Regions from separate parts of the Guptibacillus sedimenti genome, predicted to be linked through region 2. Evidence: riboswitches for the same ligand, from Rfam matches in the RefSeq annotation. Region 2 holds a riboswitch; the other holds the start of a gene.
What was found. Region 2 has a riboswitch for S-adenosylmethionine ahead of PQ578_RS03945 (methionine ABC transporter ATP-binding protein). Riboswitches for the same ligand answer to the same signal wherever they lie in the genome.

Region 1: another riboswitch for S-adenosylmethionine. It lies ahead of PQ578_RS15655 (homocysteine S-methyltransferase family protein); the one in region 2 lies ahead of PQ578_RS03945 (methionine ABC transporter ATP-binding protein).

What each region holds. Positions count from the first base shown of each region.
Region 1 is NZ_JAQQWV010000003.1:232,591-242,200, reverse strand. It holds gene PQ578_RS15685 (L-lactate permease) at 1-1,552, opposite strand, end outside; gene PQ578_RS15680 (hypothetical protein) at 1,710-1,940, shown strand; gene PQ578_RS15675 (CPBP family intramembrane glutamic endopeptidase) at 2,072-2,674, shown strand; gene rlmN (dual-specificity RNA methyltransferase RlmN) at 2,827-3,894, shown strand; gene PQ578_RS15665 (hypothetical protein) at 4,027-4,404, shown strand; gene PQ578_RS15660 (DUF3895 domain-containing protein) at 4,533-5,540, shown strand; SAM riboswitch class I at 5,630-5,739, shown strand; gene PQ578_RS15655 (homocysteine S-methyltransferase family protein) at 5,821-6,870, shown strand; gene murB (UDP-N-acetylmuramate dehydrogenase) at 7,246-8,169, shown strand; gene PQ578_RS15645 (YdhK family protein) at 8,332-8,925, shown strand; gene PQ578_RS15640 (F510_1955 family glycosylhydrolase) at 8,985-9,610, shown strand, end outside.
Region 2 is NZ_JAQQWV010000001.1:808,825-818,434, forward strand. It holds gene leuC (3-isopropylmalate dehydratase large subunit) at 1-385, shown strand, start outside; gene leuD (3-isopropylmalate dehydratase small subunit) at 402-992, shown strand; gene ilvA (threonine ammonia-lyase) at 989-1,999, shown strand; SAM riboswitch class I at 2,135-2,244, shown strand; gene PQ578_RS03945 (methionine ABC transporter ATP-binding protein) at 2,404-3,426, shown strand; gene PQ578_RS03950 (methionine ABC transporter permease) at 3,419-4,087, shown strand; gene PQ578_RS03955 (MetQ/NlpA family ABC transporter substrate-binding protein) at 4,105-4,944, shown strand; gene PQ578_RS03960 (L-lactate dehydrogenase) at 4,984-5,934, opposite strand; gene PQ578_RS03965 (carboxymuconolactone decarboxylase family protein) at 6,115-6,486, shown strand; gene PQ578_RS22550 (YuzK family famiily protein) at 6,749-6,889, shown strand; gene sufC (Fe-S cluster assembly ATPase SufC) at 7,223-8,008, shown strand; gene sufD (Fe-S cluster assembly protein SufD) at 8,027-9,334, shown strand; gene PQ578_RS03980 (cysteine desulfurase) at 9,338-9,610, shown strand, end outside.

The DNA.
Region 1 (9,610 bases), on a different contig from region 2:
TTCCTTCTTTTCCGACCATTCCGACAACTGAAGCAGCTGCCACAACGTTTAAAACACAAATCATATTCCCTGCATTAGCACCTAATACTTGAAGTGAAAGAACAAGTTGTTCATTCATTTGAAGCTGATCCGCTACGCTAAATTGAAAGAGTGAGAACATCATATTGCTAAATGTCGCACTTCCTGAAATGAATGAGCCGAGTGCACCAATAAACGGGGCAACAAGTGGCCAGGCATCGCCAACTGCGTTCGCAACAAGTGTCGCAAGCTCCATTGGCATGCTCAGGAGATTAGAACCATTAATACCAGAATTGATAAAAATCCGAACCATAGGAACCGCTGTTCCAAGCGCAATGACTGTCCCAACCATTGTTTTTATGGAATCCATCATTGTATTTTTCACAGCTGTTCGTGTCATTTTATGGAGAAAGATGGTAACGACGATAACAACAATGAAAATAGTTCCAGGTAAGTACAAAGGTTCAAAAGAAGTACTGATCTCCGTTCCGAGAATGTCTTGCCAGCCTATCTTAACGGAACGGAGCCATCCTTTTATAGGAAGGAAATCCAACCTCGTAAGCACCAATAAAATCGCAACGAGCAAATAAGGAATCCAGGCTACACCTAATGAAAGAGAATGGTGAGGCTTCAAGTTCGTTTGGTTTACACGGTTGAAATCCCAGGGCTCATCAGGAAGAAGAAAGCCTCTTTTGGCAGCTGGAATCACGATGGAAAGGCCAACAAGCCCACCAATAATAGAAGGGAATTCAGGTCCTAGTAAAGTAGCTACGATAAAAGCAGGTACGGTAAAGCTAAATCCAGCAAATAAGGCGAACTTCCATATAGAGAGCCCCTCTTTCCAAGAATGATTTTCACCGAAAAAGCGCGTTAACATCATCACTAAGATTAAAGGAATTAACGTGCCGACAAAAAGATCAATCATGACAGCACTTTGAGTAATGGCCTGAAGGTACTCTCCCATTGACTGACTACCAATAGAAGTTGCTACTTGATCTGCAATGGCTGGTCCCTGTCTAAGCCCCTGATCTACACCAACGATAATAGGTGTTCCTACCGCTCCGAATGATACAGGACTACTATCTGCAATAAGCGCCATCGTAACGGCGGAAAGGGGAGGGAATCCAAGAGCAACTAGAAGCGGAGCACCAATTGCAGCTGGGGTACCAAACCCTGCTGCTCCTTCAATAAATGCACCAAACAACCAGGCAATAATAATGAGTTGAACCCGACGATCCATCGATATGCCCATAAATCCCGCTCGAATCGCATCAATCGCACCACTGTTTCGTAACGTATTTAAAAGCAGAATCGCTCCAAATACAATCCAGATAATCGATAAAGCAATGATCAGCCCTTCCATAGAAGCTGCCACAATTTGTATAACTGGTATTTTCCAAATAAAAAAAGCTACGATTGCAGTAAGTAGTAAACTTCCTGGCATAGCTGTAGTAGCCGGAAGGCGTAGTAGGACAAGCAAGATAAATACCGCAAGAATCGGCGTTAATGCCGCAAAAAGTTGGAGTCCATTCATTTTTCTCACCTTTTCTATGAGGTTAATGTGATCTCTTTCACATATAGCTTATCTAAAATCACCTAAACATTAAGTGACAAACCTCACACTTTAAAACAAACTAGGAAAAGAAAATCTGTTAAAATAGCTTTGAATCAATAATGAAGGAGCTGATATTATGTTAAAAAAAGTCGATTACTTTTTCTATCCTGTTGACGTTACCCAGCCTACTGGGGCAGAAGTGACGTATTATTGGGAAATTAGCGTGGCGGAATACGAAGGTAAAATCTATGCATATGCGAAGGCGGACGAATTTGGAAGAAAAATTCGCTGGCACCAAAGTGATCAGCCTGATAAAGAAAGTGCTCTTACAGTCATTCAAGAAAAATGTAAATCTCAAAGCAAGTAAGAAAAAAGCTAGCGAACTTTGCTAGCTTTTTTAGCACATCGTAACCTATCCAGGTTGTTCATTTTGGCATGCGTTCGGTACATTCAGGGTACGATGAAGAAAAATGGCCAACAAGATAGGATGACGAACGCATGAACCAGAAAATCATAATCCTTAGCACACTTTTATTAGCGCATATTCTCTTGTTTTTAAGCTTTGTTCACTATCCAGAAACGTTTTGGCCTGTTTTTACTGTCACACTTGCGATTTTAATTTTCCTAAGTGTGAAAACAGGAACGCTTTCGTTTCGAAAAATAACAATTAGCAACTGGTGTTATATCCTGATTAGTGCCATCTTGCTTTATGCGATTTCGTATATTGGAATAGAAGGAATCAAGTGGGTTTATCCCTCATTATTTGAAGACATGGAACGCTTTTACGATATTGTGGAACCAGTTAAAGCCTGGCATTTTATTAGTCTTATTCTAATCGTCATCCCAGGAGAAGAGATATATTGGAGAGGGTATATCCAGCAACAATTGAAACGGTATAAAAAAGGAGACACCATTTTCATCGCAACCATTTTATATGCGACAGCCCATCTTTACTCAGATGCCTATTTATTAGTAGCAGCAGCAATAGGCGGCGGAATGGCGTGGGGATGGCTATATGAAAAAACAAAAAATTTTTGGGTCCCACTCCTATCGCATATTCTTTTCGATCTTCTTATTCTCGTTTTTATTCCGCTACTTTAAGGAACAAATGACTTTTCCTAATGGGGAAGGTCGTTTTCTTTTTCACTCAATCCCTGCAAATGATGTCACTATTCTAGACTAAGCGGTTGCGACTTGGTTATACTTCTAGTAGTATTAGAATGAATGGCTAAGAATTGAAAAGAGGGTTATAAATGAAAGAATCAATATACGGATTAACGTTTGATCAGCTAACTGAATGGTTGCTAGAACGTGGTCACAAAAAATTCCGTGCCTCCCAAGTTTGGGATTGGCTCTATAAAAAACGTGTTAAAGAATTTTCTCAAATGAATAACGTAAATAAAGACTGTATTAAGCTATTGGAAGAGAATTTTGCTATCCAGACATTAACTCAAGAAATCAAGCAGGAATCTTCTGACGGTACGATTAAGTTCTTGTTCAAACTACAAGACGGAAACGTTATTGAAACGGTACTCATGCGTTTTCATTACGGTCAATCGGTCTGTGTGACGACACAAGTAGGTTGTAATATCGGTTGTTCCTTCTGTGCAAGTGGACTTCTTAAAAAGAGCCGTGACCTTACAAGTGGAGAAATTGTTGAGCAAATTATGAACGTTCAGCACGCCCTTGATGAAAAGGCTAATGAAGAACGCGTAAGTCACATTGTTATTATGGGAATTGGGGAACCATTTGATAACTACGATAATATGATGGACTTCCTTCATATCGTTAATTCTCAAAAAGGTCTTTGCATTGGCGCTCGCCATATCACGGTTTCTACAAGTGGACTTGCGAAGCAAATTTACGATTTTGCCAATGAAGATTTACAAGTGAACCTTGCGATCTCACTTCACGCGCCTAATGATGAGCTTCGAACCAAGATTATGAAAATCAATAAAGCTTATCCACTTGGAAAACTAATGCCTGCAATTGATTACTATCTTGAGAAAACCAACCGCAGAATTACGTTCGAGTATATCATGTTGAGAGATGTTAATGATCACGTAGAAGAAGCGAAACAACTCGCCAATCTACTAGCTGATAAGCGCCATCTTTCATACGTAAACTTGATTCCATACAACCCGGTTGATGATCACTCTTATCAGCGTAGTGAAAAAGAATCGATTCTTGCGTTCTATGATACGCTTAAGAAGAACGGCATTAACTGCGTGATCCGTCATGAGAACGGGACAGACATTGATGCAGCTTGCGGTCAGCTTCGTAGTAAGCAAGTGAAGAAACTAGAAAACGCAGGAAAATAGCACGAATAAAAAGACGCTCACCATAAATGGTGGCGTCTTTTTATATACAAAGGCAATCACACCAACCATTTTTTAATGCATACACTGAAAACAAGCTAGCTTGAGTTCAACTTGTGAGTAAGGAGACAAAATATGAAAGGTTTAATGATTGTTTTTAGTTTACTATGCATCTGGATTGGATCTGGACTATACACGGATTATCAACGTGAAAGCCTACCTTTTGAGTTAATGGGGGAAGATACAAGCATAAAGTCTGGATATAACGATATTTATATTTTTAGAGAAAATAAACAAATTACTTCACTTGAAGTGTTCGATCAAACTAGAGAACGGGTAAAAGTATATCAAATAGATGATTTAAAGGACCTATACCCATCAGCTTCTTATATAAAAGGAGAAGTGAAAGAAGGAAAACTCTATCTTTTATACGATGAAGGCGGAAAAGTTGTTTCCAAAAGAGTTGTAGTTGGTGCCAGAGGATCTTTATCATTTATGCCTGAAAGAAAATAAATTTTCCTAACAAATCGCCAATTCGTTTTCAGGATTGGCTTTTCTTCTTATAAGAATTAAGTTGATCGGGTCATCACAACAGCAATACCTGTTATAATGGCGTTACTATTGCATAGAGAGGGATTTATATGACAAAGAGCCTTACGAACTCTGAGAGAGATCAAATACTACAAGATCTTACATTTGACCAACAATCATATCTTATGAATATTCTTAAACGAGGTAAAAAAACAGCATTTGCGAATGTGATTGCTCAAAGTAAAGGAAGAATGATTCCAAACGGAGCTACTGATGAGGAAATTGGAATGTTGCTTGACGATTGGATACTAGACGATTACCTGGATGCAGGCGCTGTCTCAGAAGATCTAAAATGCGAATGTGGTCGTGCATTACGCTATCAATATATTGTTCGACATGTAAAAACAGGTGAAGTGCGTCGTTTTGGTATTAATCATTTCGAAGAACACACTGGCTTACCAGGTACCATCGTAAAAGAAGTTGTACAAGGTTTTACAAAAATTGATTATGAGTTAGATGAACTCTTATTAAAAATGCAAAACGGCTCTCCTACATATGACATCCCTGAAGGTTTGAAGCTACCAACCGATATTGAAGAGCCACTTTCCTTACAACTTCCGTTACTTGATCGACAAGAAAAACGGTTAAATAGTTTAATCAGAAGTTACCGTGAAGAAAAAGAAGCGTTACAAAGAGGTAGTAATACGTTAGAGGCTTTAGATATCCCAACACAGAAAAAAGAAGACTTGAAACCTAAAGAAACTCTAACTCAAGATGAGTTACAAGGCTCTTTTGATTTGTTCGCTGAAGAAGCGCAGGAACCTTTACAAGAAATAACAAGTGAGAAACCGAAAGAAACTTATTTTGTGGGAGATCTTTCGTTTCCAACTCAGAAAGCGATAGACGGCTATATTCAACAAGGTACAGAGAGTGCGTTGATGATTTGCGAGCTCTTAATCAAAGAAGGAAAAGTTCAAGACAAACGCTACTCGACAAAGAAACCGAAAATTTACTATGCAGTTTGCACGTATCTCGATTCTTATGTGGCATCGGGCTCCATGTCTGTTGAGCCGCTTGGACGGGAAGATCGCATTTATCGATTAAAAAGAGGACGATGATCCTGACATTTCATAATTATCAGATAAAGCATTGACATTTCATTATACCAGGTCTATAATTTCAAACATGTTCGAAAATTAAATCAATACTCTTATCAAGAGTGGCGGAGGGAATAGGCCCTATGATGCCCGGCAACCTTTCAACTTCAGTTGAAGCTGGTGCCAAATCCTACAGATGATGTCATCTGGAAGATAAGAGGAGGATTCTGTTAGTAATCCCTCTTCTTATTTTTTAAGAAGAGGGATTTTTTATTTTACAGAGAATAAGGAGCTGTTACACATGAAAAGAACACTTCAACAACGCCTGCAAGATGGCCCAGTCATTTGCGGGGAAGGTTATCTGTTTGAATTAGAACGACGTGGTTATCTCCAAGCAGGATCATTCGTGCCAGAAGTTGCCCTAGATAATCCCGAAGCTCTTAAACAAACCTATCGAGATTATATGCTTGCAGGATCTGATGTCGTGCTAGCTTTTACGTATAATGGCCACCGAGAGAAAATGAGAATTATTGGAAAAGAAGAGTTGCTAGAGCCCCTCAATCGACAAGCGATTCGTCTTGCAAAAGAGGTAGCAAAAGAACACCCTGAAGAAGAAGCACTTGTAGCAGGCAATATATCAAACACAAATCTATTTGACCCTGACGATGAAGACAGTAAAGAACAAATTCGTTCCATGTTTGCTGAAATGGTAAAATGGAGTAAAGAAGAAGGCGTTGATTTCATTAATGGGGAAACATTTTATTATTACGAAGAAGCGAAAATAGCCTTAGAAGAAATTCAAAAACATGATCTTCCAGCAGTTATTACACTTGGACTTATGAGTGAAAACATTTTAAGAGACGGCTATACCGTTGAGGAAGCTTGCCGGTTGCTAGAAGAACATGGAGCGCTAGTTGTAGGAATGAACTGTTTTCGAGGACCCGCTACAATGCAGCCATACATCGAGAAGATTAGGCAGTCTGTTACTGGATATGTTGGCGCACTCCCCATTCCTTATCGCACCACAGAAGAACATCCAACATTTTTTAACTTACCTGATGGCGGCTGTGCCTGTACATTGCCTACAGAGACAACCTTTCCAACATCTCTCGATCCACTTTATTGCAACCGTTATGAATTAGCAGAATGGGCAAAAGAAGCAAAAAGTGTCGGGGTAAATTATTTTGGACTATGTTGTGGTGCTTCTCCAAGTATGTTGAGAGAAGTCGCTGAAACAGTAGGTAGAAAAGCTGTGAATTCTATTTACTCTCCAAATATGGAGAAACATTTTCTGTTTGGATCAGATGAATCGTTAAAGAAAAACAATACGGCATATCGACAGAAGGCATAGATGATGACAAAACGGAGCGGGAAACCTCTCCGTTTTTTACTGCAAAAAGAATAGGCCAGTAACGTATTGGCAATAACGATAAAAAGAAAGTGAAAATGGAACCAATACAGATATGTCTGCATGTAATAAAACATCAATACATTTTACGATTGATCCCGGCCCGATTTTTGTTATAAAAGCAGCTTTTCGCAATGAAAAATCTTGCTTTTTATATCCTTAGCGTAAGATTCATTTGAAAATAGTAGCTTCTTTTGTCAAAATGATCATATTCAGACATCAGTTGTGTTATTATTTTAAATGTGTTTGAATATGTGACACAACGAAACTCTAATGAAATCATAACAAAAAGAACTTGTTTTATAAGCGAGGTAGCCTATGGATAATCAAAATGTAATAAATGAACTCCGCTCGATTTTGCCAGAAGCGGAATTGAAAATAAATGAGCCTTTAAATGCCCACACCTATACTAGGATGGGTGGATGTGCAGATGTTCTTGTTTTTCCTAACACAATTGAAGATGCAAGAGCTGCGGTAGAATATGCTTTTCAAAAAAAATATCCTTTAACGATACTCGGGAAAGGTTCGAATGTAATCATTCAAGATGGTGGTATTCGCGGTATTGTCTTGAATCTATCTTCTTTAAAATCGATTAATAAAAAAGACAAAAAAGTGATTGCTCAAGCAGGCGCTCGAATTATTGATGCATCTGAATTTGCGCGTGATGGCAAACTTAGCGGTCTCGAGTTTGCATGTGGTATACCAGGTTCTGTTGGTGGAGCTGTTTATATGAACGCAGGAGCATACGGTGGAGAGATAGCTGATTGTCTCGAAAGTGTGCTCGCTGTAACGAAAGAAGGAAAGTTAATTAAATTAACCGCTGATGAACTTGATTTATCTTATCGTCACAGTAACGTAGATGAAAAAGGTTTGCTTGTTTTAGAAGCAACCTTCGCTCTAAAAGATGGCGACTATAATGAAATCAAAGCGATCATGGATGACCTAACTGAGAAGCGCGAAACAAAACAGCCGCTAGAATACCCTTCTTGTGGTAGTGTATTTAAACGTCCTCCTGGACTATTTGCAGGTAAATTAATTCAGGACTCTGAACTCCAAGGTACACGAATCGGTGGGGCCGAAGTTTCTAAAAAGCATGCTGGATTTATTGTAAATATCGATAATGCTACTGCAACAGACTATTTGGATGTGATTCATCACGTTCAAAGAACAGTAAAAGAAAAGTTTGATGTCGAGCTTGAACGTGAAGTACGCGTTATTGGTGAACCACCTGAGCAAGCATAAAGAGAAGTCAGCCACTCAATTGAGCGGCTGTTTTTTTGTGATTTATTTAAGATAGACAACTTTTGATCATACTGTGAACAAATTCAATCTGCACGATAAGTGCACAATTTCTAGATAAAGTAGTCTTTGATGGTAAATGAAACCAATCATAGGAGGGTATATATGAAAACAAAAAAAGTTATTTTAGGATTAGGATTATCACTATCACTTATTCTTGCAGCATGTGGAAACAATAACGAGGGCATAAATCAGGAGTCCGAAAACAACCAATCGACTTCTAACACTTCAGCAAACTCCGAGAATCACATGGAAGAGATGGAACACTCCGGCTCTTCAGAAGTACCTGAAGGGTTAAAAAGGGCTGAAAATCCTGCTTATCCAGAAGGCAGTAAAGCAATCATTGAAACAGATCATATGAAAGGAATGAAAGGTGCAGAAGCCACGATCTCAGGAGCTTTTGAAACTACCTCATATGTTGTTTCCTATATGCCTACGAATGGTGGAGAACTTGTAGAGAATCACAAATGGGTGATCCACGAGGAACTTGATCAACCTGATAACGCGCCTTTAACACCCGGTACAGAAGTAACGCTTAATGCTTCCCATATGAAAGGGATGGAAGGAGCCAATGCAACAATTGATTCAGCCAACCAAACTACTGTTTATATGATAGACTATATGCCGACAACTGGAGGCGAAGAGGTAACCAATCATAAATGGGTAACGGAAGATGAATTATCTCCTATTGAGCAATAAAGTTTATAGATGTCGCGCAATGGCGAATGAATAAGACAACACATAAAGGATGAATTGTTTTGAAGAAACATTGGATAATAATTTTTGGGGCGCTGCTTCTTATTATTGCAGGATGTCAGGAAGAAAACTCAAAACCAGTAGAAAGCAATAATGAGGTAAAGGAAACCCAAAAGAAAGAAAAAGAAACGGCATCGTTATCAGAATCAAACTTTTATAAACCGACTTCACGCAAGCAAATTAACCATGTTCATGGAATCGGGTATCCTGGCAATCAACATGAATTATTCGTGGCGACTCATCTAGGACCGCTGATTTATCTTGATGGAACCTGGTATGAAGCTAAAGCAAACAACCATGACTATATGGGCTTCCAGGCCGCGTCTGATGGTTTTTATAGTAGTGGACACCCTGGCGAAGCATCCGATTTACCAAATCCGCTCGGATTAATCAAAAGTACTGATCGAGGAAAGACGCTCGAGCAGCTAGGTTTTCAAGGAGAATCTGATTTTCACTATTTAGCGGTAGGCTATGAAACGCACAGCATTTATGCCGTAAATCAACAGAAGAACAGCGAAATGGACATAGGTGTTTATTATAGTGAGGATGCAAGTGATTGGAATCAAGTAAACTTAAAGGGGACTCCCGATCAAATTAATGGGATTTTCGCTCACCCTAGTGATGCTAA
Region 2 (9,610 bases):
TATCGGATCGTGTACGAATTCACGATTAAGTGATTTGCGAGCTGCGGCTGAAATTGTTCGGGGGCGAAAAGTCCATGAAAGTGTTACAGCGCTAGTTGTACCTGGTTCTAAGTCGGTCAAGAACGCTGCTGAAGCGGAAGGGCTAGATAAGGTATTTCAAGAAGCTGGGTTTGAATGGCGAGAAGCAGGGTGTAGCATGTGTCTTGCGATGAATGATGATATTGTTCCTCCGGGAGAGCGCTGCGCGTCGACCTCTAATCGAAATTTCGAAGGTCGCCAGGGCAACGGTTCCCGAACACACCTTGTAAGCCCAGCGATGGCTGCAGCTGCAGCTATTGAAGGACGATTTACTGATGCTAGAAAAATAAAACCACTTGTGATGTAAAAAGGAGTGAGACGCCCTGGAACCGATTAATGAATACAAAGGGATTGTTTATCCCCTTGAACAAGTGAACGTCGATACCGATCAAATTATTCCAAAGCAGTTTTTGAAAAGGATTGAGCGAAAAGGCTTCGGTCAATTTCTTTTCTATAACTGGCGTTTTGATGATGATGGAAAGCCTCGTGAAGATTTTAGCTTAAATGAAGCGCAATATCAGCATGCCTCTATTCTTGTAGCTGGAAAAAACTTTGGGTGTGGGTCTTCAAGAGAACACGCTCCGTGGGCTTTGCTTGATTATGGCTTTCGCGTCATCATAGCGACGAGTTTTGCTGACATTTTTTATAACAACTGTGTAAAAAATGGTATCCTTCCTGTTGCGCTTGATCAAGAAGTTATCGCTGAGCTTTTTCAAAAGGCAAAAGACGGATACGAGCTTCAAGTTGACCTGCGAAAACAAGAAGTTCGTGATGGAGAAAGCATTCATGCTTCTTTCAAAATTGATCCTTATTGGAAAGAAATGCTGTTAAATGGTTGGGATGAAGTATCTCGTACGTTGTCCCTTGAAGAAAAGATTAAATTGTATGAAGAAAAACAACTTGTAGGAGAGTGAATGACGTTGGGAATTACCAGGAGAAATATAACGTTCATGTCGTAGAAGCAATGGAGAATTTGCTGGAGGCGGTTCACCGTACACCGCTTCAGCAATCTACAACGCTGAATGGGTTTACAAATAAAGATGTCTTCTTAAAGATGGAGAACCTCCAACGAACGGGGTCATTTAAACTACGCGGTGCTTACAATAAGGTTGCCTCACTAACGGAAATCGAAGCCGCTCGAGGAATCGTTGCCGCTTCAGCAGGTAACCATGCTCAGGGAGTAGCGCTATCTGCGAAGGAGCGAGGCATCAAAGCAAAGATTTATATGCCGATTCATACCCCAACAAGTAAAATTGAAGCGACCCGATCTTATGGCGCAGAGGTTGTACTTGAAGGCGAATCCTATAACGAAGCGTTTAGTGGAGCGGATCGAGAGCGTGTTGAAAAAGGGGCAACATTTGTTCATGCGTTTGACGACCCTGTTGTTATGGCAGGACAAGGAACCGTTGCACTTGAAATGATGCAACAATGTCCTGACTTAGATACGATTCTTGTTCCCGTTGGAGGTGGAGGATTATTAGCAGGAATGGCGCTGGCAATAAAGTCGTTCTTTCCTCACGTCAAAATCATTGGAATCCAGGCTTCGGAAGCATCTGCGACATGGAATCGATTTAAAGGTACTGGTCCTCTCGTTCTTCAATCAGTAAAATCGATTGCCGATGGCATCTCTGTGAAGGAAGCAGGAAAACGAACGTATCCAATTATCGAAGAACTCGTTGACGATATGATGACTGTTTCTGAAGAAGAAATTGCTGCTGCAATCGTCTTTATGCTTGAAAGACATAAGACACTTGTTGAAGGCGCTGGTGCGGCATCTGTCGCGGCTGTCTTGTGTAAATCAAGCCGGTTGGAAGGTAGCAAAATTGGGGCTGTTGTGAGTGGAGGAAATGCTGATCTTGAGAAATTAGCTCTTTACAAACAACTTTCTGAGCGAACAAAAACCATCAGGCGAATCAGCTGATGGTTTTCTCTTGGTTAATAACAGTTAATATGTTTGATTATTGTGACTTTTTGCTCAGTAATTGACACTCATAAAGTACCATGCTAGAATTCAATTTAGCACTTAACCACAGTAAAGTAATTTTAATTTTATAATCTCTTATTCAGAGAGGTGGAGGGACTGGCCCTATGAAGCCCGGCAACCGTCAAACGACTCGTTTGAAAAGGTGCCAATTCCTGCAAAGCGATTGCTTTGAGAAATGAGAGGAAGACATTGATTGATAACATGCCTTTCTACTCAAAGTAGAAGGGCATTTTTAAAATCATTTTTTTTAAGTGCTTCAAGGTAAAGAATAAAAGCATGGGACTAAAGTCCTTTTTCAGGAAGCTGGTACAACATGCAAATGCATAAAGGATGTGAGACATGTGATTGAGCTTAAAGGCATTAATAAAACCTTCTTTTCGAAGTCTGGAAAGGTAGAGGCCGTTAAGAATGTTAACCTTTCAGTGAAAAAAGGGGAAATCTTCGGAGTTATCGGATACAGTGGCGCCGGAAAAAGTACGCTAATTCGGATGCTCAACCTGCTTGAGAGACCGACGGACGGTACGGTCACGGTGGCAGGAAATAATTTATCCTCTCTTAAAGGAAAAGATCTACGTGCGGCAAGACAGGAAATCGGAATGATCTTCCAGCACTTTAATATTCTTTGGTCAAGAACAGTGCGTGATAACATCGCGTTTCCACTCGAAATATCAGGTGTTTCCAAAGAGAAACGAATGAAGCGTGTCGATGAATTAATTAAGCTTGTTGGACTTGAAGGACGAGAAGCCGCTTATCCATCACAGCTAAGTGGGGGACAAAAGCAGCGTGTTGGTATTGCGCGAGCGCTTGCGAATAACCCTAAGGTATTGCTTTGTGATGAAGCAACATCTGCTCTAGATCCTAAAACAACGGATAGCATTCTCGAACTTCTGACAGAAATTAACCAGAAACTTGGTTTAACTATTGTCTTGATTACCCATGAAATGCACGTTATTCGTAAAATTTGTCACCGAGTGGCAGTGATGGAGAACGGTAGAGTAGTTGAGAACGGTTCAGTACTTGAAGTCTTTCATCATCCGCAAGAAGAAATAACAAAAGATTTCGTGAATCAGTTAAGTGAGCCTGAAGAAATGAAGGAATCGATTGCACATTTAGCAGCAAGCCAGGAGGGTGAACTCGTCCAGTTTACGTTCCTCAAAGGTAAAACGGGGTCACCGCTTGTAACAGAGTTAATTCGTCAGTTTGATATTGAAGTAAACATTATTCAAGGAAAAATCTCTCATACGCAAGATGGCCCTTATGGTAAGCTATCTGTCTTTCTTAAAGGTGAACCGACTGTCGTCGAAAGTGCACTGAAGTATGTTCGTGAGCAAGGTGTAGAAGCGGAGGTGATTACGAATGGTTGAATCACTATTTCCTAATGTGAACTGGGAATCGATGTGGGAAGCGACTATTCAAACAGCTTACATGACGGCAATTTCCGTGCTAGCAACGTTTATTCTCGGTATTCTTCTTGGACTACTATTGTTTCTAACCGGAAGGGGAAACATATGGGAGAACAAGTTTGTTAATAGCATTATTGCTGGAATCGTAAACTTATTTCGCTCGATCCCGTTTATCATTTTAATCATTCTACTCATTCCGCTTTCTGTTTACATTATTGGAACGATGCTTGGCGCGAATGCAGCTCTTCCAGCTCTTATTGCAGGTGCGGCACCATTTTATGCGCGAATGGTTGAAATTGCTCTTCGGGAAGTGGATAAAGGTGTGATTGAAGCATCTCAGTCAATGGGGGCATCGAATGGGGAGATTATATTTAAAGTTCTCCTTCCTGAAGCAATGCCAGCCCTCATTTCGGGTATTACCGTAACGGCGATTGCGCTTGTAAGCTACACCGCAATGGCTGGTGTGGTTGGTGCAGGGGGACTTGGGAACCTCGCTTATCTTGAAGGCTTCCAAAGAAACAATCCTGACGTGACGCTTGTTGCGACCGTATTAATTTTGGTTATTGTTGCGATTCTTCAGATTGCTGGAGATTTAGCAACGCGAGTTATAGATAAACGATAAAAAAAGGAGAGAATATCATGAAGAAATTTTTATCCCTATTTGCAGTCCTTACTCTTGCAGTACTTGCAGCGTGTGGCAACAATAGTGGAAACAGTGAAGGATCTGGAGAAGGCGAAGATTCAAAGAAAATCGTAGTAGGTGCTTCAAACATTCCACATGCTGAAATTCTTGAAGAAGCAAAGCCGATGCTTGAAGAAAAAGGCGTAGAGCTAGAAGTTAAAACGTTCCAGGATTACATTCTACCGAATAAGACGCTAGCAAATGGTGAATTAGATGCAAACTACTTCCAAACCATTCCTTATATGGAGTTGCAAATGGAAGAAAACGATACTTATGATTTTGTTAACGCTGGAGGCATTCACATTGAGCCAATCGGTGTTTATTCACAAGATTATAAGAGCTTAGAGGAGCTTCCCGATGGTGCTCAGATCATTATGAGTAACTCTGTTTCTGACCATGGACGTATGCTTTCTTTACTCGAAGCCCAAGGACTTATCACACTAAAAGAAGGCGTGAAGGCTTCTGATGCAACAGTAGAAGATATTGCAGAAAACCCTAAAAACATTGATTTTAAAACAGACGTAGAAGCTTCACTTCTTCCACAGATCTACCAGCAAGGTGAAGGTGATGCGGTTATGATCAACACAAACTATGCGATCGATGCGGGTCTAAATCCTCAAGAAGATGCCATTGCTCTTGAAGATTCCGACTCACCTTACGTGAACGTAATTACTGTCAATAAAGGTGATGAAGATAACGAAGCGATTCAAGCATTAGTTGAGGTTTTACATTCTGATGAAATTCAGAGCTTTATTGAAGAAGAATATGATGGTGCTGTCGTACCGGTAGACGAATAAGAAAAAAAGGTTCTCCGTCATTTGACGGAGAACCTTTTTTTAATGCTGGAATACTGGCTTCATTGCTTCTTTTAGCGTTTTGGCAGAGTGGTGCAATTGATCTAGCTCAGTTTGATCAAGATCAAGTTCAATAATCTCACGTATACCGTTGTTGTTCACAATCGCAGGTACGCCGATATACAAATCATCTAAACCATACTCACCTTCAAGGAGCGTAGATACAGTAAGGATTGAGTTTTCATTTCGAATAATCGCTCGCGTTAACCTTACAAGCCCCATTGCAATGCCGTAGTATGTCGCTCCCTTACGATTAATAATATGATAAGCGGCATCGCGCACATTAACAAAGAGTTTCTCAAGGTCTTCTTTTGCCTCTGGTTTATCTTTAATGAGTGACATGACTGGTCGACTACCAATAGAGGCATGACTCCAGACTGGAAGTTCGGTGTCGCCGTGCTCACCGAGAATATAACCATGTACATTTCTAGAATCGACATTAAAATAATCACTTAGTAAATAACGGAATCGAGCGGTATCAAGTATCGTGCCTGAGCCGATTACGCGTTCTTTCGGTAACCCGGAGAACTTCCATGTTGCATAAGTAAGTACGTCTACTGGATTCGTTGCGACGATAAAAATCCCATCAAATCCACTTTCCATTACGCTTGATACGATCGTTTTAAAAATGGCTGTATTTTTATCGATAAGGTCTAAGCGTGTTTCGCCTGGAGCCTGATTCGCACCTGCAGCGATCACAACGATGTCAGCGGTTTTACAATCCTGATAGTCACCAGCCCAAATTTTCATAGGAGCGCCAAAAGGTAGACCGTGATTTAAATCACGTGCTTCTCCTTCTGCCTTTTCTTTGTTTACATCAATTAATACAAGTTCATTTACTAGTTCTTGATTCAATAACGAGAAGGCGTAGCTTGTCCCGACAAATCCTGTTCCAATTAATGCAACGCGTGTTGTTTTTCCTTCGTACATCATCTTCACCTCTGCTAGTAGATATTGTCTTCATAAGCATCATAACGTATCCCGATCGTTATTAGTGTGATATACATCACATGTAAGCGATACAAAAAAACATTTCTATAGAAAAGAATGGATAGCATGGTTAACCACTTCTCATACTAGTATGGACAATTAAGATAAAAGGAGGCCTGTGTTTTGAAACAGGAACAGGAATTTAACAATTTCGCAGAAGCAGCATTACATGATTATAAAGAAGGATTAGGCACATTTACCGAGAAGATGCCTCAGCTTGCTAAAAAGTATTCGGCATTTACAGAAGCATGCTTCAAAGAAGGGGAAGTTAGTCAAAAAGAGAAGCAGATGATTGCGCTTGGGATTTCGATTTTTTCACAAGATGAATACTGCATTATTTATCATACAAAAGGTTGCCTTGATCAAGGCTGCTCCGAACAGGAAATTCTTGAAACGATAGGTGTAACAGCAGCTTTCGGCGGAGGAGCTGCCATGAGTCAGGCCGTTACACTTGTGCAAGAATGCATAAAAGATTTGGATCAACCGAAGCACTAAAAAAATTAAGTTTCTTCCTATATATAAGCTGTTTTGCATCGTGTGAATGAGGGCGGATTTGGTAGAAAAGATAAGAACCAATGTTTTTTAACTATTCAGAACAGGGTTCATCCTTCATTACTCGCTCTCATCCCTTAATATGATGTTTGTGGACTGTTGATGTAACGTGATAAAGTATTTCTTGTAAGTAAAACGATATTGAAAGGATTGATTCATTATTAGCCCCATGCGGTTAAACCACACACCTGAAATGGAAAAGGCGATGTACCAGTCTCACGGAGTAGGTTATGCAGAATATAGCCAAAATTTCAACAAGCGTATGCAAGTCGAAAAAGAGCGTGAGATGGATCACCGTCGGAGTCTCAAAATGGTTAGTGAATTCGACCGTAAACTATCTAGATGAATCAGCATCCAAAATAACCAGATATAATAAAAACCAGTCCAATGTGACTGGTTTTTTGTATGAGGAATCCGTTGTAGGTGTATGGATTAAATGGTAGGCTTAGAAGGGTATGAAACGAAAAAATCAACGATTCATTCTCATTTTGAATAGCAATCGAATTCGAAGCGAACGCTATAAAGTATGATCACTGCGTTCCTTGATATTAGTTTGGATTTGTTATAAAATAAGAATGAAAATAGATTGAGAATGACTCAGCACACATTCCTTGACATACACCTTATAGGTACTACAATAAGGAAGGAATAGTATAAACGTTATTGGAGGTATTCACAAATGGTAGCATCAACTCTAAAGATTGAGAATCTTCATGTTTCCATTGAGGGAAAAGAGATTATCAAAGGATTGAACCTTGAAATAAATGGTGGAGAAATTCACGCAGTAATGGGGCCGAACGGTACAGGTAAATCTACCCTTGCTTCAGCAATTATGGGCCATCCGAAATACGAAATCACTGAAGGCAGTGTCTTCCTTGATAATGAAGATGTACTTGAAATGGAAGTTGATGAGCGTGCAAAAGCTGGACTCTTCCTTGCAATGCAATATCCAAGTGAGGTAAGTGGCGTAACAAACGCTGATTTCCTTCGTTCTGCAATCAATGCTCGTCGTGAAGAAGGCGATGAAATTTCACTAATGAAATTCATCAAAAAGCTAGACGGCAAAATGGCTGAACTTGATATGGGTGAAGAATTTGCACAGCGTTACCTTAACGAAGGTTTCTCTGGTGGTGAGAAGAAGCGTAACGAAATTCTACAGCTTATGATGCTTGAACCAAAGATCGCTGTTCTGGATGAAATTGACTCCGGTCTAGATATCGATGCGCTTAAAGTTGTATCTAAAGGTGTTAATGCAATGCGCAATGAGAGCTTCGGTTGCTTAATTATCACTCACTATCAGCGTCTATTGAACTACATTACACCTGACAAAGTACACGTTATGATGCAAGGTCGTATTGTAAAATCTGGTGGCGCAGAACTAGCACAGCGTCTTGAAGAAGAAGGTTATGATTGGATTAAAGAAGAACTCGGAATTAAAGACGAAACAGTTGGTCAAGAAGCGTAAGCAGTAAGGAGGATGACAATGTCAGTGGATACGAAAATTGCATTCGATCAAGAATACATTAAAGCTTATTCAGAAAAGCGTCAGGAGCCGAAATGGATGGCTGCCCTACGTTTGAAGGCACTAGAGAAGTCTGAGAACCTTCCAATGCCAAAGCCTGATAAAACAAAAATCGATAAGTGGAACTTCACTTCATTTAAACATGATGTAGCTGGAGAAGCGATTTCATCACTTGATGATCTTCCTGAAGATTTGCGCGATCTTGTTGCTAAAGATCAAGAGTCAGGAAATCTTCTTGTGCACCGTAACTCAACGCCTGTTTTTAGTCAGCTATCGAATGAGCTAAAAGAACAAGGTGTGATTTTCACAGATATTCAAACAGCTCTTCAAAATCACGGGGATCTTGTAGAGAAGTATTTCATGAAAGACGTTATGAAGGTTGATGAGAACCGCCTAACTGCCGTTCACGCAGCTCTTCTTAATAGCGGTACTTTCTTGTATGTCCCTCGTAATGTAGAAGTTGAAGTGCCGATCCAAGCTCTCTATTGGCAAGAAGACCCTGAAGCTGGTTTATTCAACCACGTGATCATCGTAGCCGAAGATAATAGCTCAGTAACATATGTTGAGAATTTCTTATCGTATGGACACGATGTAGAGTCAGTTGCAAACATTATTGCTGAGGTTCATGTTGGACAGAATGCACGCGTTACATTTGGTTCTGTTGATAACCTTGCAAAAGGTGTGACAACTTACGTGAACCGCCGTGCGAATGTAGCACGTGATGGGAAAGTTGACTGGGCTCTTGCTCAAATGAACGACGGCAACACGGTTTCTACAAATACAACACACCTTATTGGTGATGGTTCTTATGCTGATTCTAAGACCGTAACGATTGGTCGCGGAAGCCAGAGCCAGAACTTCACGAATCAGATTTTCCATCATGGTCAAAATTCTGAAGGTGTTCTTCTTGTGCACGGTGTTCAAAAAGATAGTGCGAGCGCGATCTTTAACGGCGTAACGAAGATTGAACATGGTGCGAAGAAATCAAATGGTGAGCAAACACAGCGTGTTCTCATGATGAACGAGAAAGCGCGTGGGGATGCAAACCCAATCCTTCTTATTGACGAAGATGATGTTATGGCAGGCCACGCTGCATCAGTTGGTAAAGTTGATCCAATTCAGCTTTATTACTTGCAAAGCCGCGGGATTTCCCGTCATGAAGCTGAACGTTTGATCATCCACGGTTTCCTCGCTCCAGTTATTAACGAACTTCCGATCGAAGGCGTTCGTAAACGTGCGGTTGAGGTAACTGAAGGGAAAGTTAATTAAATGATGAATGTCCAGGACATTCGCAAGCAGTTTCCCATTTTACATCAAGAGGTAAATGGGAAACCTCTTGTTTACCTTGATAGTGCAGCAACGTCTCAGAAACCTACTCAAGTCATTGACGCAGTAGAGCGTTACTACAAGGAAATTAACTCAAACGTTCACCGTGGTGTTCATACGCTTGGGACACATGCAACAGATGCTTATGAAGGCGCTCGAGAAAAGGTTCGTGAATTTATTCATGCTTCTTCAACGGAAGAAGTGATTTTTACTCGCGGA